Regions from separate parts of the Neobacillus sp. B24 genome, predicted to be linked through region 3. Evidence: riboswitches for the same ligand, from Rfam matches in the RefSeq annotation. Region 3 holds a riboswitch; each other region holds the start of a gene.

The links. A riboswitch is a leader RNA that binds a small molecule or an ion and turns the genes downstream of it on or off. The one in region 3 is predicted to bind cyclic di-GMP.
Region 1: another riboswitch for cyclic di-GMP. It lies ahead of ACZ43M_RS05340 (GGDEF domain-containing protein); the one in region 3 lies ahead of ACZ43M_RS16105 (hypothetical protein).
Region 2: another riboswitch for cyclic di-GMP. It lies ahead of ACZ43M_RS11980 (hypothetical protein); the one in region 3 lies ahead of ACZ43M_RS16105 (hypothetical protein).

What each region holds. Positions count from the first base shown of each region.
Region 1 covers NZ_AP035777.1:1,082,562-1,090,524, reverse strand. The annotation lists gene ACZ43M_RS05360 (GNAT family N-acetyltransferase) at 1-407, shown strand, start outside; gene ACZ43M_RS05355 (hypothetical protein) at 407-826, shown strand; gene ACZ43M_RS05350 (YhgE/Pip family protein) at 1,310-3,622, opposite strand; gene ACZ43M_RS05345 (response regulator transcription factor) at 3,884-4,555, shown strand; gene ACZ43M_RS05340 (GGDEF domain-containing protein) at 4,634-5,671, opposite strand; cyclic di-GMP riboswitch class I at 5,725-5,812, opposite strand; gene ACZ43M_RS05335 (cation:dicarboxylate symporter family transporter) at 6,015-7,262, opposite strand; gene ACZ43M_RS05330 (hypothetical protein) at 7,473-7,715, opposite strand; gene ACZ43M_RS05325 (alpha/beta hydrolase) at 7,860-7,963, shown strand, end outside.
Region 2 covers NZ_AP035777.1:2,415,357-2,423,319, forward strand. The annotation lists gene flgK (flagellar hook-associated protein FlgK) at 1-465, shown strand, start outside; gene flgL (flagellar hook-associated protein FlgL) at 478-1,368, shown strand; gene ACZ43M_RS11960 (flagellar brake protein) at 1,571-2,194, shown strand; gene ACZ43M_RS11965 (hypothetical protein) at 2,499-3,398, shown strand; gene fliS (flagellar export chaperone FliS) at 3,527-3,907, shown strand; gene fliT (flagellar protein FliT) at 3,917-4,267, shown strand; cyclic di-GMP riboswitch class I at 4,418-4,503, shown strand; gene ACZ43M_RS11980 (hypothetical protein) at 4,869-5,183, shown strand; gene ACZ43M_RS11985 (glucosaminidase domain-containing protein) at 5,283-5,969, shown strand; gene flgB (flagellar basal body rod protein FlgB) at 6,147-6,539, shown strand; gene flgC (flagellar basal body rod protein FlgC) at 6,545-6,994, shown strand; gene fliE (flagellar hook-basal body complex protein FliE) at 7,005-7,304, shown strand; gene fliF (flagellar basal-body MS-ring/collar protein FliF) at 7,335-7,963, shown strand, end outside.
Region 3 covers NZ_AP035777.1:3,291,313-3,299,275, reverse strand. The annotation lists gene ACZ43M_RS16135 (DUF4153 domain-containing protein) at 1-736, shown strand, start outside; gene ACZ43M_RS16130 (cold-shock protein) at 1,034-1,234, shown strand; gene ACZ43M_RS16125 (YaiI/YqxD family protein) at 1,388-1,828, opposite strand; gene ACZ43M_RS16120 (DEAD/DEAH box helicase) at 2,029-3,468, shown strand; gene ACZ43M_RS16115 (glycosyl hydrolase family 18 protein) at 3,749-4,849, shown strand; gene ACZ43M_RS16110 (VOC family protein) at 4,899-5,264, opposite strand; cyclic di-GMP riboswitch class I at 5,460-5,543, shown strand; gene ACZ43M_RS16105 (hypothetical protein) at 5,524-5,790, shown strand; gene ACZ43M_RS16100 (hypothetical protein) at 5,962-6,444, shown strand; gene ACZ43M_RS16095 (VOC family protein) at 6,567-6,965, shown strand; gene ACZ43M_RS16090 (class I SAM-dependent methyltransferase) at 7,187-7,942, shown strand.

The DNA.
Region 1 (7,963 bases), 2.2 Mb from region 3:
TTGCGGACACGAAGGGATTTGTCGACTTCGTCCTTAATCAATATGAAAATGGCTTGATTGCACCTTGGGGGATGGAATATAAGGAAACAGGCAGGCTTGTCGGCACGATTGACTTTGTTTCCTGGCAGCCCCATCATAGAACGGCAGAAATCGGATATGTCATCTCCCCAGAATATTGGGGCAAAGGTCTAACACCGGAAGCTTCAAGAGAACTAATTCGTTTTGGTTTTGAAAAAATGGATTTGGTGCGGATTCAGGCTCGCTGCTTTGTGGAAAACATTGCGTCACAGCGGGTGATAGAGAAAGTCGGCATGTCATTTGAAGGAATTATCCGTAACGGGATGCTCGTGAAGGGACAGCATTGGGATTTAAAGCTGTATTCAATTATTAAAGAAGAGTTAAGTTAATGCATCCAATCACTGTAATCGAAATAATTGTGACTTCTTTGATTGTAGTTGTATTTTTTAGTATAGCTCTTTTTGTCCCTGTTAAGTTTCGGAAAAAGGCAATGCTATCGGCATCCGTCGTAACGTTGGGTTTGGGTTTATCTTTTGTTGTACGTCCTTTTTGGATTAATTATCAGGTCGAGATTAAAAAAGAGGAGTTAAATCAATATTTAGCTGAAAAATATCCAAAGGAAACTTGGGAGATACGCCGAAGGGATGGCCGGCAGTATAACCCCTACCATCTAGAAGTCAGATTTGACAATGAGCCTGGGTGGGTTTATACCTATTTCGTTGGTGATTCGAAGATTTATCAGAGCGCTCGGAGTGTTCCGGATGGACAAGGTCCGATTGTTGGAAAACACTATGATCCAAAGAAATAGTTAAAAATGGGGACGTCCTTTTGTGGGCGTCCCCTTTATTTTTTTACCACGGTTCCCTGCCGCAGGTAAAGGTTGTTTTGAATTTCATAAAGTCATACATAAGCGCGGCTTTTCTGCCTTTGTCACTATGTCTATTCCGTTTGTGGTAAAGGCAATCCATGAACTCAAAATCACATTGACATGGATGAACGCTGCTATTTAGACAATAGTCATGCCGTCGGCAGCAATCGTCTACATCATTAATTGGAGCACCCGGCCCGCTGCAGCCAGGACCTCACCAGCGATACCCCGGAAAAATACAAAAGCCAAACGGATTTCGCCGTCCTCCAGTTTCCAAATTTGACACCTCCTTGCGGTTTTTATACTACTAAAATATGTACGGGCATTTGAATTGGAATGGAGGAAAGTCTATTTTTAGGAAGGTAATCTTCTTTGCACATTAAAAAGAGGCAGCCAAAAGGCAACCTCTCTTGTTTGAGCGTTTTAAGCTGAAACGGTGTCATCAATATTTTTCGTTCTGAATAAATTCCATGCAAAGATAATGACGAAACTTATTGCCAGGAATACTAGTAAAAGTAGTAAACTTCCCCAGGCTGCGCCGGTATCTCCTAATGAAATTAATGACTTGAAGCCTGACACGGAATAGGTCATTGGCATAAATTTGCTTAGTACCTGCAAGGAATCCGGTAATGCCTCGATTGGCGCATCGCCGCCAGAGATAATCAATTGAAGGATGATTAATACGAAGGCAATAAAGCGTCCAACATGACCGGCTAATGAAATCAATACCAGAATGACCATTAAAAATGCAAGGCTTGTCACAATCATGAACAGGATGTATGCAAAGCTGCTTGTGACACTTAGATTCAGGAATAGCAATGTACTTAACGAAACGACCAATGCTTGGGCAATGGCAATCACGGAAAGTGTCGTTAATCTGCTTGCAAAGGATGTCGGGCCAACTCCTGTGGTTGAATTTTTCAAATCAACGAACAGGGTCATGATTAGCAAGCCTACAAATAGCGCAAGTGATAGATAATACGGCGCAGAAGAGTCGCGATATTCACTGTAAGCATTGACCTTGCTGCCGACTAGCTCGACCGGAGATACAAACATATCGGTATTCTTATCCCCAGTTTTAACGGCGCTTGTTTCCTTCGCTCCATCATGTAAGCCAGTAGCGAGTTCATTGGCACCGCTGTTTAATTCCCCTAGACCATTGTCCAGTTTCTCAACACCAGCAGTTAACTCACCCCAGCCTGTATTAACAGTTTGAGTGCCGTCGTTGACTTGAACCATACCAGAATTAATTTGGTTCGCACCTGCGGTTAGCTGCTTCCAGCCAGCATCTACTGTTTGGTTACCGTCTTTGATCTTCTTTGCACCGTCGTTCAATTGTCCGGCACTGGCAATTAACGTTTTCCAACCAGTTTCTACTGATGCTGTACCAATCGCTACTTCCTTGGCACCAGCTTCTAGTTTAGTTGCTCCTTCAAATATGGTATCTTGACCTTCTGGTGGATTAGGAATTAATTGATAGTTTAGTGCATCTATAGTTTGCTGAATACCACCTATTACACCACCACTACCATCAGGTCCTCCAATTCCCTCTGCTACCTTTTGGGCACCACCCTGAATGCGTTCCATGCCGGCATTAAGGGCAGGTAATTTTTCCTCATTGGTTACAATAAAGTTTAATGTAGCAACAATTTTTTGGAAGTTTGGATCACTCTTAAGTGCCGGATGTTCCTTGTATTGCCCTAGTCCTGTATTTAATTCACTTAAGGCTTTAGTTAAGTCAGTTAGGCCTGTTTTCGTCCTATCTGTTCCTGCTTTGAGTTCTAGGCTACCTGGATATAATTCAGTTGATACTTTTGTTTTAAAACCTTCCGAACTACCTTTAAAGGTATTTAACAGGGTTTCAGTTCCCTTTGTAAGGTCAGTTGCTCCTTTCGCAAGCTCTTGGGTTCCCCCGGCAAGTCTTTGGATATCCGGTAATTTTGCTTTAAGTCCGCCTACCAACTGATTAGTCCCATCATTCAAAGCCTTAGTCCCTGCCGCCAATTCAGAAATGCTCCCTTGCTTCCCTTTTAGGTTGGTGTACATTTCATTAGTTCCGGCAGCTAGTTCCTTTGTGCCATCCGCAAGTTTTTGAATGTCAGGTGATTTTTCGGTTAAGGTATTGTAGAGCAGAGTGGATCCATCGTGAAGCTGGGTGGAGCCGTCATAGATTTTATCAGCCCCATCAGCGGCGGTTTGGAATCCTGCTGCTACATCACCAAGACTTGAAAATACATTTTTTACGTATTTGGTCGTGATTTTTGTGGCCAGCTTTTCCCTGATTGTTTCAACAGCACCTGATGTCACTTCGGCAATTCGCCCGTTTTTCCCCTCGTTTTGTATGTATTCGAGGCCCAGCTTTTGCGGGTCGCTATCCATTACCGTTGTTGCCTTTTGTGAAAAATCTTCAGGAATCTTAATAACTAAATAATAGCGGTTGTCCTTAAGGCCTTTGTCTGCCTTCTCTTCTGAGACAAACTCCCACCCCAGTAATTTTCCTTTCTTCAGCTCCTCGACGAGATCATTACCAACCGTTAGCTTTTCTCCGTCGTTTTCCGCCCCCTTGTCCAGATTAACGACAGCTACTGGTAATTCCGGCAATGTCTCCGGCGGATCAAGCAACCCGGATAGATAAATGAGTGCATAAATGAGTGGAATTGCAACCGCTGCCAGAAGCGGTACTAAAAACCCACCCCTCCCTTTCATTAGCAGGGCTAATTCGGAAAAATTTTTCAAAAATACTCCCCCTTTGCTGCTTTTTATTATAAAATATGACTGAACCTTCATTCATTTCTTTACTAACCGGCCCAATCATAATTTATTGGTCCCAATACAATTTCGTCGCCCAACCTACATTTTCGATACGAAAACGTATTATCGCAGCAATCAGAATTCTGTCAAAAGTAGTAGGGCTAAAATTGTAGGAACTTTCACTCTATTGTAGAACGAACGCATTATAAAAAATATTACTGAAAATGTAGGGGGAAAATTTGTCGAATGATGAATCCTGCTGTCTATAATCATCTAAAGAAAACGGCAGCAATCTCTGACCTGAGACGAAAGGTAGAAAATATGCTGCACGGGTGCATGCAGTTCTTTCCGTTTCAAAGGGCGGCCTTTTTTATATACTCTCCACTTAGCTATTTGGGCGAGGGAGTCTTACTGATTGAAAACGATAAAGTGGTTTCGATTAGAGGAATCAAGGAAGATGTCCGGCCAATTTTTCCGATTTATCAGGCCCTGACAAGAAATAAGCCGGCTTTTATTAATACAGAGGACAGCCTTGGCTATTTTCCTGAACAATATGTAAAGGAACTGGACATAACCATGGCTATTATTCCTATTTGTCTTTTCAATACGGTAGTAGGCTGTGCAATCGTTGACCGCTATCTTGGAGAATATCCTTTTGAGCATAATTATTTAACATTGCTTTCCGAGTATTTTACATTTCCCTTCCTCCCAACACAGACAAAAAACATATTGAGCAAGCGTGAAACAGAGGTGCTTCAGCATCTTGCCAACGGATATTCCATAAAAGAAATGGCCTCGTGGATGGGTGTAAGCGAATTCACTGTACGGGATTATATAACGTCTGTTGTAAGAAAGCTTGGCACTAATAATCGCGCAGAGGCAGTCGCAGTTGGGATGAGAAAAGGAATTATTCTTTAATTTTTTTGCAAAAAAACCCCCTTAAGCTGGATTATTAGTCCAACTTATGGGGGTCACTTCATAAGCGGTTTTTTCCTATTAAATGATACTGACCATATTTCGGCCCTTATCCTTCGATTTATAAAGTCCTTTATCAACCCTGTTCAATAAGGAGTCAATGCTGTCATCTGGCTGACACCAGGTTACTCCAAAACTGCTAGTTATACTTCCGACTCCAGTAAACTCATGAGCGGCGATTAATGTTCGATAATGTTCTGCAAGCTGGAAGGCATTATGACCAACCTCATTAGTAATAATGAGAAATTCTTCCCCGCCCCAACGTCCAAACAAGTCCTGCTGGGCAAGATTATTCTTAATATGTTCTGCCAATTGTATTAAGACCGAGTCGCCTGCCTTATGGCCAAAACGGTCATTTACGCATTTGAAATGGTCGATATCAAAAAAGATAATCGAAAACGACTTGTCCATCGTTTTTGAATCTGCTAGTTTTTTTTCAAGCCACGCGTCAATCTGGTGACGGTTTGCAATCCCTGTTAATGAATCGAGGTAAGCATGTTTCTTTACTAGTTCAACCTCCGTAAAGGCCCTGAATAGATATTGAGTAAAGCTAAGGACAATAATATAGACAAAGTTTGCAAAATAAAATTGGACCAGGGAATCAATTGAGCTAGTTGGCAGTTGACCAATAAATGCAATCCCGATTATCAATGTAATGATAAATATGAAGCTGGAAAAATAAATCCCTCGTTTTACACCAAGAGTGAAAAAGATAAACGTTAAAAATAACGGTGTCCAGATAATGAAATCTCCCAGGTCTCCACCGCCGGATTTAACGATATCGTTGTAGATGACATCAAATAACGTGGTAATGTGATAAAAACTGATCAACAGCAAATTAGAATACTCGGTGAAAACAACGAAGCGATTTTTGTATAGCAGCACCCAGCTAATAAGAAACCATATGGTTAGAGTACTATTTACAAAAGCATCGAACATGTCGTCAACAAATAAATTCTGCAAAATAGTATTCAAGATTAAAGCAATAATAATTATCGGCACGACCCATAGATAAATACTTCGCTTTAGGTCATCCAATGATATGTCCGGTTTTCTCATTGATTTCCTCTCCCAACTAATCTTTATCGATTAGTCCCGCCTGATTACTCAACAACGGCAGCTGGCTGGCATAGTCATTTTTCACCTTTAGCCCCTATAGCTTTGCGCCTTTATCTTTCAATAAATTTGCCCTATCGATTTCCTACAGGTAATGAAGAAATTCTTTATCCTACTGAAACAGCTTTTCAGTAATTATCTCAGTATACCTCCATTCTAGCAGAAAACTGGAATTTTTAATATAAAATTTGTTGGTTAAACTAGGCCAAAAGGCCCGATAACAAAAGGTGCCTGACATAAGACGTCAAGCACCTTTTATATCTTTTTTATATTGTAATTAGGTCCATTACGCTGCCAGTTGTTCTGGCTCATCTTCAAGGCTGTGACCTTCCCATTTCGAGATAACAATGGCTGCCAAGGAGTTGCCGACAATATTGACGCATGTACGTGCCATATCAAGAATCCGGTCAATACCAGCGATAAATGCAAGTCCTTCAGCAGGAATGCCGACACTGCCCAATGTAGCAAGCAATACAACAAACGAAACACCCGGAACCCCGGCAATACCTTTTGATGTAACCATTAATACAAGAACTAATGTGATTTGCTCGCCAATTCCCATGTGAATGCCATACATTTGGGCGATAAACAAGGCGGCAATGGCCTGATACAAGGTAGACCCGTCAAGGTTAAATGAATAGCCGGTTGGGATAACAAACGATGTAATCGCCTTTGGACATCCCAGCTTCTCCATTTTTTCCATGATTTTCGGGAGTACTGTCTCCGAACTTGCGGTAGAATAACCTAATAATAATTCATCTTTTAAATACTTCAACAACTTAAAAATACTGAAGCCGACAATTTTCGCTGTGATGCCCAGTACAACAATAATAAAGAAGATCATGGCACCATAAACTACTAGAACTAATTTACCTAAAGGAATTAACGATGTTAGGCCAAACTTGGATACTGTTACACCAATAAGAGCGAAAACCCCAATCGGTGCCAGCTTCATGATTTGGTTGGTAACATAAAACATCGCGTCCGCAGTACCTCGGAAGAAATTAAGCAGCGGGGTCCCTTTTTCCCCAATGGCTGCAATTCCAAGTCCAAACATGACGGAGAAGAAAATGATCGCCAGCATATCCCCACTCGCTAACGACTGAATAATATTCGTTGGAACAATATTGACAAACGTATCAACCATCGAATGCGTTTGAGTCGTTTCGGCGGTCTCTACATAGGAATTAATATCAGTTTTTGTAAGCTGAGAACGGTCAACTCCGGTACCCGGATGAAACACGTTACCAAATAGAAGACCTAAGAAAATCGCAATCGTTGTGATGATTTCAAAATAAAGAAGCGTCTTACCGCCAAGCTTTCCTAGTGATTTCATGTCACCGACTCCGGCAACACCAACGATAATACTTGAAACAACAATTGGTATAACAATCATCTTAATGAGGCGAATAAAAATGGTTCCAATTGGTTGCAGGAATTCAGCTACATGCGGGTTACCGTAGAAAATCGCACCCACAGTAATACCTAACGCCAAGCCAATGAAGATTTGCCAAGCTAAGCTAATTCGTTTCATTTACACATCTCCTTTATATATGAAATCAAATATTATATATAAATAATATCACGGTATGCAGATGCTATACTGTTATAATTTTATTTTTTATCTACTTTGATTTCAATGGTAAAATACACCCAAATCACTCTTTTCTATCATTTTCACCATTCGTACACTTTATTCTATTAAAATAAAAAGAACCCCTTGTAAAGGAGTTCAAATTATAGTTCAAGCCAGCTTCTTCTTAATTTTTAAACATTCTTGATAAAATTTCTCCGGTTCTTCAAAGTTTAATAAATGGGCGGAGTGTTCAAACCAGACAAATTCTTTATACGGACATTCCAGAACATCAAAATATTTCTTTGCTATTGGTGAAGGGGTTTGGTAATCCTGACGGCCGGCAAAAATATACACTGGAACCTCCAATTTCGTTGGTGTACTCTGAATCTTTTTTGTTTTCCTCGTGAGCATTTTGCATCATTCCATATAGTGGGGAATTTTTTTAATCCACCTATTATACTGGGTGAAATTTACTTTTAATAGAAAAATTTAGGCAAAAAGTTGGCGTTGTGGTAAATTTATTAAGAAAGAATTCTAGATTGGAAGTGAGCCAGGTTGTTAGAGAAATTCTCCGTTTATATGACATCGTTCCAGCAAGAAAGAATGATCACTGTGTATGTTCCTGATAATTATCATAATGAAACGAAACGTTATCCTGT
Region 2 (7,963 bases), 880 kb from region 3:
GGCTCTTCTATCCCGGCGGTGAAATTTTTTATTGGAGATACAGCAGAGTCGTTAGTTGTTAATCCAGCAATCCTCAATTCATTGGACAAGATTGCAGCCGCAAAGGTTGAAGTTGACGGAAAATCATCCACCGGAAATGGGAAAAATGCAGAGGAAATCGCCAAATTGAAATTTCTTAATCTTACATTCGGTGACTCAACTTCTACTGCTGATGACTTTTACCGGAATATCATTGCTAAACTGGGGATTGATTCCCAACAAGCAGAGCGCATGAAGGATAATTCAGAGGTAATTATTCATCAAGTAGAGAATCGTCGCCAATCCGTTTCCGGAGTATCTCTTGATGAAGAAATGACGAATATGATTCGGTTCCAACAGGCATATAATGCCGCTGCACGGATGGTGACAGTTATGGATCAATGTCTGGAAAAGGTCATTAATGGGATGGGCCGAGTTGGCTTGTAAGGAGGTTTATAAATGAGTTTACGAGTTACTCAAAATATCTTAAGTCAAAATATGCTGTTTAATTTACAGCGAAATAATAAGGCGATGGACAAGTATCAAGAACAAACATCCTCCGGGAAAAAGATTAACAAACCATCAGATGATCCAGTCGTAGCTGTCCGAAGCATGTTTTATCGCTCATCATTAAATGAAATCGATCAATATAAACGGAATGCCGATGATGGACTTTCATGGATGACTGCAACCGATGAAGCTCTTGATGAAGTTACCTCCGTAGTGCAGCGGGTGCGGGAACTTGTTGTACAGGGCCAAAATGGTACCAATAGCCCTGCAGACAAGGAAGCAATTACACAAGAAATAAATCAGCTAAAGGAACATCTTGGGGAGATTGCTAATACACAGATAGCCGGTAAATATATTTTTGCGGGTACGGATGTGAAAACTGCTCCATACAGAGTGGACCCTGACAACGCTGACTCAGTAAAGGCGTTTCGCAATTCTAATAACGGGAAACTGGAGTTACAAGTAGGTCAAACAAATAATGTTCAAATTAATATTTTAGGAACGGATGTATTTAGTTATGGTGACGATGGAATTTTTAAATTGCTTGATAATATCGTTACTAACATAGATTCAGGTGATCACCTTAAAAGCTTAGATAACCAGATTGATAATATTTTGGGTAAACGAGCTGAACTTGGAGCACGAATGAATCGTATGGAGTTGAGTATGTCTCGGATTGAAGGACTTGAGGTCTCGACTACACAATTGTTATCAACCGAAGAGGATGTTGACATTTCTATGGTCATCACTAATTTAAAAGCCCAGGAAAATGTGCAGCGTGCAGCACTTGCCGTCGGAGCTAGGATTATCCAGCCCACTTTAATGGATTTTTTACGATAATAAATTATTAGTTTTGATTAGGTAATACAAGATAATCTTGTATTACCTTTTTTGATTGCATTTTAGGAGTTTTATTGAATCAAAATATTTTTATTTGATAGTAATTTTAACTAATAATCGAAATTTTATATATTATATTTTCATATTTTGGAATATAATGAGATTATAAAATATAGTTAGGTATAAAAAATAGGAGGAGTCTATGTTTCCAAAAATCAACCAGAACATTGTGATTGATATTTTTAGTAAGGGACACTCGTATCGATCCATTGTTGCAGATATCATAGAGAAGGAGATATTAATCGGATTCCCTTTGGGCGGTGACGATTTAGCGTTATACCCGAATGGAACCAAAATAGAGGTTTCATATATTATAGACGGAAATAAATATGGATTCCAAGCTGAAATTATTGGAAGAAAAATAGAGATAATTCCATTATACCGAATTACCAGACCGCAGCCGAATGAAATTAAACGGATTCAGCTTAGAGAAAATTTCCGGGTCAATGCCAATTTGCAAGTAATTATCACAAACCACAAATTCTATACAGTTAATATAAGTGCGGGTGGATTGTTATTTACCGTTGGTGATGAATTAAAACTGTACCAAGGTGAAATGATTGCAGGAACATTAATGGTTCCAGGTTCAAATAATGGCAACCCCGAACCGATTCCATTCCATGCCGAAATCATCAGGCTGCATAAACCGGTTGACCAGGATAGAGCAAACGTTGCTGTAAAATTTGTGAGAATTGAACCGCGAAATCAATCAAAATTGCTTCAATACTGTTTTGAGAAACAGAAACAAAATCGTTTTCAAAGATAATATGGAAAATCAACAAACTCCCTCAAACAAAAAAAGAGGGGGATTTTTTTCTCTATATAAGATTCTTACCTTCTTATTCATAAAATTTCACAAAAACTTCCAGAAACTATATGATAAATATTAAAGAAAAATAGCTATTATTTTTATTGAACACACCCATAAAAAGTTTTTTATCAGCGAATAATTTGGTAGATTACAACTAACAAAAGGCTAATCAAATCAAAAAAATGTTTGATAAGAATGATTTCCAACTTTATAAATTTGTGAAAAATATATAAATTAGGCAATGGGAGGTAAGAAGAACATGGGGCTAAAATCGGCAATATTCGAAATGAAAGATGCTATTGTGAAACAACAAACAGGGAGAACAGAAGAAGAGTTCGTTCATGAATTGGAACAGAAACATTCACTTATTCCGGGAACTTTAGTATCTTACTATAATAATTTGATGCTAATAAGCATCCATAACAAACAAAATTCAAGACACTCCTTTGATCCTTCCAAGAAAATTAATAGAAAATGGTCAAAAGTTGAAGTTGAATTTATGTTCCAATATATTGAAGAACGCCAAAATGAAGGCGGATTAAATATCACTGGCATTTTGGATGAAATCGCTCAATTATTAAATCGTGGTTATCAGTCGGTCAATTATAAATACTACAGTAAGATTAAAGAATATGAACAAAAACAGCCAATCAACCAGAAATATAACTTTATTACGATTCAAGAGGACGAAGTCCCGGTTATATCAACGGAGGTAATTCGGGATAATCCTGTGAATGCACATATGCAACAACAAGATAACCCGATTCAGGACGATTTATTGGACATCCTATCAGGACTTATCTCTAATGTTCAACAACTGCCAGGGATTAATCTGAATGAGCTGCTTAAAAGCCTGTATCAGCTTACAAACATGGCATTAATGAATCAAAGTGCTGCTCGGCAAATAGAAACGATTAAATCTGAAGTTCATCTTGAAAAGGAAGCACTTCATGAAAAACTATTAAGAAAAGATCAACAATTACAAGCGGAAAAGAAGCGTAATGATCAATTACAATTGGAAGTTTCGAAATTAGCAAAAGAAATCGCAGCCTTTAATAAACTGGGTGATGCAGCTAAAATTCAGAACCTTAAATCCTATACTCAAAGACTGAATTATATGATTGATGGGTTTGGAGTTGTGCTTCAAGTTGGAAGCTGAGGAAAACTATTTTATAATTGCTAATTCAAACATAACGAAAATTCTTTTAAACCATGTATGCTTAACTTTTTTTTCGAAAATCCGATAATATCAAATAGGAATTTGTTTATGAAAGGGAGTTGTAAAACATGGTTTTTAATAATCCATATCAGACCTATCAAAGGCAAGCAGTAACGACTTCAACGCCAGAAGAATTAACGTTAATGTTATATCAAGGCTTGGTAAAATATATCCGTTTATCCAAAGCGGCAATTCAAAATAATAAATTGGAAGAATGCCATAACTATAACCTTAGGGCCCAAGACATACTCAGCGAGTTAATGATTACGTTGAAAAAAGGGTATACAGTATCGGAATCGCTGCTATCAATATATGATTATATGAAAAATCGTCTGATTGAGGCGAATCTAAATAAAAAGGCAGAAATTTTGGATGAAGTAGAAGGGTTGGCTTTGGAACTTACTGAAACCTGGACAAATGCAATGAAATTATCTAAAACTCAAAGTTAGGATTTAAAAATGATAGATGAAATAATTACAAAAATGCATAATATAACAAAGCAAATGCTTCAGGTATTAAAAGACGGAGATTTTGCTGAATTTGAAAAGATGCTAAGTGAACGGCATGAGTTGATGAATCAGATGGAGGCAATTAAAACGGGAGACCCAACTTTTCACTACTCGCCAAAAGCGAAAAGTTTGATTGAAGAGATGGTTGCTCTTGATAGGCTTGCGGAGCCTTTGCTAAAATCCAGTCTTAGTGAAACTCAAATTTCACTTAATCAAATCAAAGTGAACAAAGAAATGTCGAAAAGATATCAACCATATATGAAGCAAATGAATGGTGCATTTTTAGATGAGAAAAAATAATTACTTGCACTATTGTCAACTTCAGACAAATTTAGACACAAATGGTTCTAAATACCTATAAAATACGACAACAATTAGGAACAAAGTAGGATATTCGGCGAAGTAAAAACGTTCTATTATGGATATGAGGCTAAGGTTTTAGGGACTGCACCTCGTTAAGGGCAATACTGATGAAAATCAGTTACGCAAAACTATAGGGGCTAAGGTGCAACTCACTATGCCAGCCAGTTACCGATAATAGGGCGTTCTCAAGAAAGATCAATGTTTTCATAGGTTTTCCTGTGGTTTGATTTGAAAGATGTATCCAACCCCGCATTCGGTAATGCGGGTTTTTTTGTTTGGAAGTTTTAATTAGTGTTGACACTCTTCAACATTATTTGCGTGATTACGCAAAAAAGGAGGAAATTCGACCTATTTTTTGCGCGAAGCCGAAAAAGATTTTTCGGTTATGGAAGTAATGTAATAGATTAAAATAATGATAACGGTTTACTATTCTGTAAATTAAAGGAACGTTTGAGTATAAACAACCGTTCTCGCTTCTAATTATTTAAGCGGAATCGCTTTTTTCAATCACATCAAGTGAGCGGAGAGGAAGAACATTATGGTTCGGGAGCAATTGTTGATAGATAAACAAAAGAGTGGTACAGTTTTTAATTTTTTAGATTATAAAAGCAGAAAACCATTCTTTATGGAGCCCATGCGCATTACTGTCGAAAATCTTCATAATAGTACATATTTAATGGTGAAAAATGTCGTATATAAAGAGAAACAAATACTTGCATTAAAAAACGAACTGGATCCGAACAACATTGTTTTAGTAGAAGGGAAAATCAAAAACGGACAATTAATTAATATATCAAAACTTCCTGAAGAATATTTAGGTGAAATTAGTAGAATTTTGGTTGGAACTTTATAATCCATTATACTCAATTTTATTGCGTAACCACGCAGATTTTGTGGTTCTTATATAAGGAAGTCTTTCAGTCGAATTTTTTGATTAGAAAGGGTGTTTTTTTTGAAAATTGTTAATGAATGGCTAACGAATACAATGTTAATTAATACATTGTCTCGAAATCAAAAACTGACTTCTCAAATTGGAAATTCTAATAATGAGTTTACTACTCTTTTCATGGGGATGCTGCAGGATTTATTTTTCGACAGTGACCTGCAAACTTCTCTACCATCCCAAGTAAATAATTATGTACCCAATAATTTAATAGGTGATGTGCCCTTTACCAGCGAACGGTCATATATGCCCCCTCAAGAGAGTTCAGGAAAGAATGAGGGACAATTGAGTTTCCAACCCATCAGTGTAGATAAGTTAAACCAAGTATTAGGGGGGAAACTGAAAGGTTTTGGAGAGGTCTTCGTCCAAGTCGGAAAGCGATATAATATCAACCCTAGGTTAATCGCCGCGATTGCCCAACACGAATCTGCTAATGGGAAATCACGGGCTGCAATCGAAAAGAACAATATTGCAGGAATGATGGGAAGAAATGGTTTGAAATCATACGCAACAATTGAGGACAGCATCTCTGATATGGCTCGAAATTTAAGTAAAAATTATCTAGGAAACGGATTAAACAATATTGCCAGTATTGGGGCAAAATACGCTCCAATTGGTGCTGAAAACGATCCAACCGATCTGAATAACCATTGGGTATCCGGTGTAACTAAATTTTTCAATCATTTTAGTGCATGATAGTAAAATTAAACTCAACGACACAGTTTTTTCAAAAATCTTTTTTGCCATACTGTTTAATTAAAAAAGTGGTAGATTTATACTCTTTCTATATAGTATATTGAGAAAGAAATCATTTTTTGATAGATTATACCGAAAACTGTCGAAAAGCTCTTAAAAGGAGAGGAGTGATTTATTTTGAACAATATTAACCTCCTACAGAAGGCATTATCTGCTTCCAGTTTACGTCAACAGGCGATTTCCAATAATATTGCCAATGCTGAGACTCCCGGTTATAAAGCAAAACAGGTTGTGTTTGAAGATATATTAAAACAACACTTATCAAATCAAACAAATTTTGTTGGCAATCGAACTGATGCGCGTCATGTCGTTATCGGAAATGCTTCTGAAGTGCCAAACGCCTATAGTGTTGAAAATACTGAAACGTTTATGCAAAACAATCAGAACAATGTGGATATTGAAGAAGAAATGACGAGATTGGGAAAAAATTCACTGTGGTATTACACGTTAACCCAACAATTAAACAGTGAGTTTCAACAATTATCTATTGCAATTAAAGGAAGGGTGTAAGGAAGTTGTTTGATTCATTAAATATTAATGCTTCGGCCTTATCCGCACAGCGATTACGTATGGATGTAGTATCTTCCAATATTGCCAATGCCTCCTCAACACGAGGAACTTTCATAAACGGAAATTGGGAACCGTATCAGCGAAAAATGGTCGTCATGGAACCAAGAGAGAAATCCTTTAATAGTGTTCTGCAAGGAGAGCTTCAAAAACAAACACAGTCACAACTGCAAGGTGTCAGGGTAACTGGAATCGTAAATGATCGGACCCCATTCAAGTTGGTTTATGATCCAAACCATCCCGATGCCAATGCTGAAGGTTATGTAAAAATGCCTAATGTAGACTTATCAAAAGAGATGGTTGATTTGCTTGCGGCATCACGAGCGTATGAAGCAAATGTAACTGCATTTAATACAGGTAAATCGATGATGTTAAAAGCATTAGAGATCGGCCGTTAGGAGGATTATAATGAATATTTCCGGAATTAGTGGTGGAACAATCAAAATCAATCAAAATCCTTTTCAAAAAACAGAAGCTGACTATTCAAACTCCTCCTTTGCTAATGTTTTGCAGGGGTATTTAAACAATGTGGATACAACAGTTAAACAGGCATCTGAACTGACGGTTAAAGCGGCAACTGGAGAAATTGACAATATCCACGATGTAACCATTGCTGCCCAGAAGGCGAAAGTCGCTTTGGAACTTACTGTTACCATCAGAGATAAAGCCGTAGAAGCCTATCAAGAAATGATGAGGATGCAAGTGTAAACAACGATGGAAAGCTGGGCAGGGTGAGAAATGAATCGATCATGGACAGATCAACTTAAACAATCTATGGAGCGCATAAGTACATATTGGAAGGCGCTTAGCACGAAACAAAAAGGACTGCTAATAGGATCTTTCGTATTTATTTTTACAGCGTTATCAGCCTTTATATTTTTCGCTTCCCGCCCGGAATTTGTGCCACTTTATACTGGCCAGCTGTCTCAGCGGGAAGTAGGAGATATAAAAGCTGAATTGGATAAGCAGGGGTATACAGATTATAAATTATCTGAAACGGGTACCATGCTCCTTGTTCCAAAAAAGGACGCACCGGATTTAATAGTAACTCTCGCATCGGAGGGCTATCCAAAAGACAACAAAATTAATTACGGGATATTTGGCGAAAACCTGTCATTTGGGGCCACAGATCGTCAATACGATATTCTTGAAAGGGAAGCAATGCAAAATCAGGTTGCTCAAATCATAAAGAATATCGATGGAATCAAAAATGCAGAAGTAATATTAACATTGCCGGAGGATTCAGTTTTTGTCAAACAGGATGAGGAGGAAGCTGCCAGTGCCTCCGTAATGGTTGAGATTGAACCTGGAAACAAGCTAAATTCCCAACAAATACGAGCACTCTATACATTGGTATCAAAAAGTGT
Region 3 (7,963 bases):
AAATCAATTTTCAAAAAGCAGTGCAAGATTAGCCTATATTAAATTTAATTTGGAATATGGTATTCTCTACGCTTGCATGGCGGTTAGCGGAATGGTGCTGGCGGTACTCACCATGAGGTTATTTAGCTTTGTTGGCATGAGTATCGAAGACTTCTATTTTAGTAACGTCGTTTTATTTGGTGCTGCCGCACTTGCTATTGTGGCTGCCTACCTAGTATCCATGAATCTTAAACTGGCTAAGAATATTACACCCTATATAGCAAAAATTTTTAGTCCGCTTGTCTTGGTCACATTGTTCGTCTATCTCATTACGGTTATATGGGTCGGAAAAAATCCATTCTTGGACCGCAATTTCCTGATCGCTTTCAACGGAATACTCCTTGGTGTCTTGGCCGTTACCATATTTTCCATTACTGAAAGCGACTCTGACGAGAAAAAGACCATTTCGGACTATATCAATTTTGCCTTAATTGTCCTTGCGCTAATCATTGACAGTGTGGCTTTGTCAGCCATCGTGTTCAGACTTTCTTCCTATGGAATTACGCCAAATAGACTTGCCGTTTTAGGGGTAAACATCCTTATCTGGGCAAATCTAATTTGGATTATGCTATCCTATATGCGTTTTCTGCAAAACAAATCTGGACTTTCAACAATCCAGGATGCTGTTACGAAGTATTTGCCGGTCTACGGACTTTGGGCAGCATTCGTGACATTTGCTTTTCCAATCATTTTTTAAATAGAACGATGAACAAGTGCCAAGCAGCCCAGCCTACAGAAATAGGAGGGTGCCTGGCACTTGTTTTTGAATTCATTGCCAATTGTAGGGAAATAAGTGAGTCGAGGCCTGTTCTTAATGTTAAATAGGTTTTAACTTGGGGTTCCTTGCAAAGAATTTTAAATAATGCTACTATAAAATTCAATTATTTTTGTTCGGTGTAAAGGATTGTATTAGTAAAACTTTTCGTCTTGATGATCACTGAGAGCAAGGATAGTAATACAATGTGTATGCTAAGCACACTAGGAGGCAACAAACATGGAAAAAGGTAAAGTAAAATGGTTTAATGGCGAAAAAGGCTTCGGATTCATCGAGCGCGAAGGTGGAGAAGATGTATTCGTTCATTTCTCAGCAATCCAAGGCGAAGGGTACAAAACATTAGAAGAAGGTCAAGAAGTGACTTTTGATGTTGAGCAAGGCCAACGTGGAGCACAAGCTGCTAACGTTCGTAAAGCTTAATAATAATTCTAACCATGGACAGACTCTTTTTAGGGTCTGTTTTTTCACTTTCTTAGGAAAACAAATAACCCCACTCACTAATGAGTAGGGTACCTGAAAACGGTAAATCAAATGGTAAACCAAGTGTAGCATATATATTGTGGATTACCTAATTTATAGTGAAATTGCACATTTGAAAAGTTTCTTAAATTTCTCCCTATCTTCTGATGTTAATGGTTTTGGACCCTTTGTACGCTTTCCGCTCTTTCGAGCCATTGCACTCAAATAACGTGTTTGTAATAATTGGTCAATGTTTTCATGGGTATAGCGAAACCCACTATGGTGAAGTACCACACAACCTTTTGCTAAACCCAGCGAAGCAAGACCATAATCCTGCGTAACGATTATATCTCGTTTTTGAGCTAACTTCATGATCCGATAATCCGCAGCATCTGCTCCAGAGTCGACATAAATGGTTTCTACACCCGATGGTTGTTGCGTATTAGAGAAATGAGAGAAGCTAGTGACAAGGATAACAGGAATGTCAGCATTCCTAGCTTCAGAGATAATGATATCTTTTACCGGACATGCATCCGCATCAACATAAATTTTCAAACTTATCTCCCCGTTATTAAGTTTGAATTGATGATAATGATAAATTTAGACTTTGTCAAACGATAAAGATAGTTTTAATAATAATAACCAGGATATTCACGAACATCAACTTCGTTGCAAAAAACATCCTTATATGCATTTCATGAAGACGTTTTGCCCAATATAAGAAATAGTGAAAACATAGAAGGGGTTTTTGAAGAATGACAACATTTCATGAAATGGACATTAGTGAACATATTCAAAGAGCAATTACGGATATGGGATTTGAAGAAGCATCTCCTATTCAAGAAAAAGCCATTCCCATAGCTTTGACAGGGAAGGACATTATTGGTCAAGCACAAACAGGCACAGGAAAGACGGCTGCCTTCGCCATACCAATCTTGGAGAAATTGGATAAGAGCAAAAAATATGTTCAGGCGATTGCCATTGCGCCGACAAGGGAATTAGCTATTCAGGTTTCAGAAGAGATTAATCGGCTTGGGAAATACATGGGTATAAATTCTCTCCCTATTTATGGAGGGCAGTCAATAGACCGCCAAATCAAAGCATTAAGAAAGGTTCCACACGTTATTACGGGAACACCAGGAAGACTTCTGGACCACATTAAACGTAAAACGCTTAAGTTAGATCGTATCTCAATGGTGGTTTTGGACGAAGCGGATGAGATGTTAGATATGGGCTTTATAGAGGATATCGAACGAATCCTTAGTGAAACCCCTGAAGAAAAACAAACCTTGCTGTTCTCTGCCACTATGCCAAAACCGATTCAAAACCTTGCGGAAAGGTTTATGAACAATCCGGAGTTAGTGAAGATAAAAGCGAAGGAAGTTACCGCTCCAAGTGTAAAGCAAGTTTATTATGAGGTTAAGGAACGAGATAAATTTGAAGTCCTTTGCCGTCTGCTGGATGTGGGTAATCCAGAATTAGCCGTGATTTTTGGAAGGACAAAAAGGCGCGTGGATGAATTAAGCGATGCATTGAATAAAAGAGGATATCTTGCTGATGGCCTGCACGGTGATTTAAATCAACGGCAGCGGGATGTCGTGATGAATAAATTTCGTGAGGGAACCATCGATATTTTAGTCGCGACCGATGTGGCTGCGAGGGGGATTGATGTGTCAGGGGTTACCCACGTCTACAATTTTGACATTCCTCAAGACCCAGAAAGTTATGTTCACCGGATTGGCAGAACGGGACGAGCAGGTAAAACGGGAATTGCGATTACTTTTGCTACACCGAGAGAAACTGGACAGATCCACAGTATTGAAAAAGCATCAAAAGGGAAAATCCAGCGCAAATCCATACCGACGGTAGCAGAGGCAATGGAGTCTATACAGCAAGCTGCAGTAGAAAAGATGATACAATTGGTGGAAGAAAAGCAATACTCAGAGTTTAAACAAGCAGCAACCGAATTGTTAGATCAATACGATTCGACCACGTTAGTTTCAATTGCCTTGAAATTGTTATCGAAGGACCAGAGGGAAGTTCCGATTCAGCTAACATCCGAAGCACCGCAATATTCCAAGAAGCCACGGGAAAAGCAAACGCGAAACTATAAAGGGAATAGGGGATTTGTGGGAAAAGGGACAAGTGGTAAACGTAAAGAAACTTCCAGGTCCTCTCGCAAGAAAGAAGTATAATAAATTTTTTATTCAAAGTGGATGGTATTAGAGACCAACAGGGTTCCGTTAACTTTCACAAACATTAAAAATGTAATGCAGAATGACCTTCAAATTGTATTGGAATTTGAAGGTCTATTTTTACATTAGCAGGAAATTCTCCGCCTAAAAATTATTTCGCAATAAATTCATATTGGTTAATATCAATTTCTATTTACTACGAATGAAGCCAAATCACTGTGAATAAGTTACAACTTTTCTCAGCACCTTAAGAACTATACAACTTAGAAGAAGGTGTAGTATGGCGAGAAATTGGTATCAATCATTCATCATCATTTCTTTATGCATCGGATTATTATCATCCTGCGGCAAGGCGGAAAAAAAACAGGCTGACAATATAAAGGAAACTTCTCGTGAAGTGTTAGGGTTTTACACAGAGCAGGAAGGGACGTATCCAGGATCTCAGCCAACAGTTGACGCCCAATCCTCCAGGTTAAGCAGCATTGCCCCTTTTTGGTATAAGCTTGATGATAAACGCCCTGGCAGTCTTATAGATTCCGTTACAGCAGAGCATAAACGAAAGATAATTGAAAGTGCTCATGAAAAACACCTGAAGGTATATATGGTTGTACATAATCTTTTTTATGAAACCGTCGAGAAGGGCAAGCAGGTAGCGAGTAAAGTAATCGATAACGATCGTAATCGGGCTGTTTTTATTCAGAGTATACGTAATGAAATCCATCAGTTTCATTATGATGGAATCAATATTGACATGGAGAATTTGCAGTTAAATGACCGGGATACTTTTAGTGGAATGATAAAAGAACTGACTGATTCCCTTCATTCTGATGGAAAAGTAGTGACAGTTTCAGTCCCGGCAAACACGGGTGATTCCCGCGCAAATCCCTGGTCACCATGGTTTGATTACGAAAAGCTTGGTCAATATTCAGATGGATTAATGGTTATGACATACGATGAACATAATCCCAGAACAAAACCCGGTCCATCAGCATCAGTCGACTGGACAGAAGATACCATTCGTTATGCCTTGAAGCATAAGGTACCACCAGCAAAAATTCTCCTTGGAATCGCTGGTTATGGATGGGATTGGGATACAACTTCAGGTGAATCCAAATATAGCTCGTATGAAGAGTTAATGGGACAGAAAACAAAATTTAAAGCGAAGGTGATTTGGGACACTCAATCGCAAACTCCACACTTTAGTTACGTAGATGAAAAACATCACAGCCACCAGGTATGGTTTGAGAACAGTAAAAGTTTGAAGGTGAAGCTAAACCTTGTTGAAAAATATAACCTGCGGGGAATCGGGATTTGGCGGCTTGGCTTAGAAGACCCGAAGTACTGGGAGACCATACCAGAAAATATAAAAGTAAAAAAGTGATTGAAACAAGTGCCAGGCAAGGGTATCTGGCACTTTTGTTTATTGCTACTTATCTTTCAACCAATTCCAGCTTCTCACCGTTCGGACCTTGGAAAAAGGCAATTTTAACGGTATCATTTAAAATGCTGCGAGGTTCTTCATCTACTAATTGGATCCCTGCTTGTTTTAAGCGTAAGAGTTCGGCTTTAATATTTTCAACTGTAAAAGCCAAGTGATTGACGATTCCTTCGTTATCAACCGAACCGCCGCCATAGACAAGTTCAATCTCTACACTTGGCTGGTCTGGGAAATATAAAAAGGCAAGCTCAACAGAGTCAGTTAACCACTCACGATTTCTTAATTCCAACCCGAGGATGTTTTGATAGAACGCCAAAGACTCGTCCATATTTTTTACCTTAATCCCCACATGTTCCATTTTCACAACGCATTCCTCCTAACGGAAAATAGTATGTATCATACCTTTATAATCATATTTCATAATTGAATGTTTCGACAGCATTTTAAACCGTGCATGATTTTAGTGTGCCTTAAAAACAAATATTTTTATAGTATTATTAAACTTTTTTTACAATTCATTTCAAAAATGTAATATAATTTAAAAATAATAATATTTAGATAAAGGCAAACCATTCGAAAGATTGGGACGCAAAGCTTCAGGTCTAAGGTTCTAAACTATGACGGCTGAGCTGCCTAAAATAGAACATATTTTAGGGGTGTTATCTGTGGCTGCTCTTGCTTGTGCACAAGAACCATTTATTGATGTGAAAGAACTAAGTAATGAAAATTTAGTAGAGTTATATGTGACTGCAGTTCTTGAAAAATATGAAAATAACTTAAAATTCTTTGAAGAAGAATTATTGGAAAGAAGATTATTTTTGGTCGCATTAGAATGGTTCGACTATAAGAAAAGCTTTTTAAAGCATACTCTTGCCTTTAAATAGTGACAAATAAGAGTGATATATAAACGACAGAGGGCGATTCTTCCATAACGAAGGATCGCCATTTTCATATTAGTAGTTTCTTCATCTACATTATAGGGTGCGTTTGCCCAAGCAGGGTTAACGCTTCTTTTATTAGAAAAGGATTTTTCTTTAAAACAAGGGCGTGAAAATATGGAACTTCAATGGGAAGATGTTAAGTCGATTAAGGGTTGTACATTATCAGGAATATATGCAAATCAACTCAATATCCATCAATTCAACAAGGAGCTTATTCTTCATCCAACTACTCCTATTTTAGCAATAGAATATCCAAAAACACATGAAGTAAAGTATTGGAGTTTAGAGTGGATGGAAGACAAGGCTGGGGATGACTTACTGTTGGTTAAGGAAAAGGAAACTCCTAAGCCATTGGAGTATATGGAGGGCAGTCACTGTCAAAGGCATATAATAAAGAGTTCAAGTTTTTTTATTCAACCGAATGTTATAAACCAGGTAATTGGATATGGAGTTAAAAATGGAGAAAGTCCAGTGTTAACATCCATTATCTTAAAATTAGAAGAGGTATATATTTTTATCAAGGCTGGACCGGTTATTGAAATTAGGATTACTGAAAATAAACCAATCGGATTGGGAGACTTAATTTTTTTCACTTAACTGGCATTATGAAGACGAGGAAAAAGGATTGATTTTCCTCCTGCGTCAAAGGGAAGCTTTAATTCAACGATCATATTCACTATAATAAATGTATTACATATTCAATTGAAAGGTGGATGAACATGTCAAAGGTTACACCGTTTTTAATGTTTCAAGATGGCAAGGCTGAAGAAGCAATGAATTTTTATACCTCCCTTATTGATGATTCCCATATTACTAATTTGGTTCGATACGGAGCGAATGAGTCAGGGGACGAAGGAACTGTGATGAAGGCTGCCTTTTCCTTAAAAGGACAGGATTTTATCTGTATTGACAGTAATATAAAACATCAGTTTACCTTCACACCTTCCTTTTCAATCTATGTTACTTGTGATACTGAAGAGGAAATTGACAATCTTTATCAAAAATTGTTAGATGGTGGAATGGCCCTAATGCCAATTGGTGATTATGGCTTCAGTAAGAAGTTTGGCTGGCTAAATGACCGTTTCGGGGTATCATGGCAGCTTGATCTTCCTAAATAATACATAAGATTTTCAACAGGGGCGTTTCAACATGAAGCAGCCCCTATTTTTGTAGCCTTATCCAGATTAACAAAAAGTACTTTTTATAACGGTCATCATATAAGAAATCCAATAACAAACAAGGAGCTATTTTGGAGATGTAATAGACAAATTCGGTGTGGCCTTTCAGGTTTATACTGAATTTCAAATCAATAATAAAACTTATAAATGGGGGAATTTGATTGTCCGCAGAAATTCTTAAACAAAACAAAAACAGCTGGGATATAGTAGCACATCATTTTAATGGGAAGGATGCATTACCTAATTATGGTCCTTTTGCACAAACCGAAGACGAGCTAGGACTCTTTGATGAAATAATAAATAAAAAAGTTCTTGATATTGGTTGTGGAAGCGGTCATTCATTGAGATATATGGCAGATAAAGGGGCCGGTGAACTTTGGGGTATTGATTTATCCGAAGCTCAAATTTCAGCAGCAAAAGATACTCTTAAGGATGTTAAAGCCAATTTATTCTGTGCACCAATGGAAGAGGACATTGGGATACCTAAGCAATATTTTGACGCAGTTTACTCTATATATGCTATTGGATGGACGACAAATCTTGCTGCTACTTTTGGACTTATCCATTCTTATTTGAAACCTGGTGGATACTTTATATTTAGTTGGGATCATCCTCTCTACGCTCATTTAAAAAGCAAGAACGGTCAAATCTATCTTGATGGTTCTTATCAAAATGAAGGAGTTATTAAATATCCAAAATTTAAGGGAGAAGATGCACCCGTTATAATACCCAAACGAAAGATGGCAACTTACATAAACGAGCTAATAAGAGCAGGTTTTACAATTGAGTCTGTCATAGAAAGTGATGTTTCATCTGGATTTGAAACAGTTGATGAAGGAATCTCTGATCGTTATTATTCTCTATACAAGGCAAGGAAATTTCCGACTACTATGATCATCAAATCTATTAAAGAATGATCTTCTTTTTTATTGGAGATA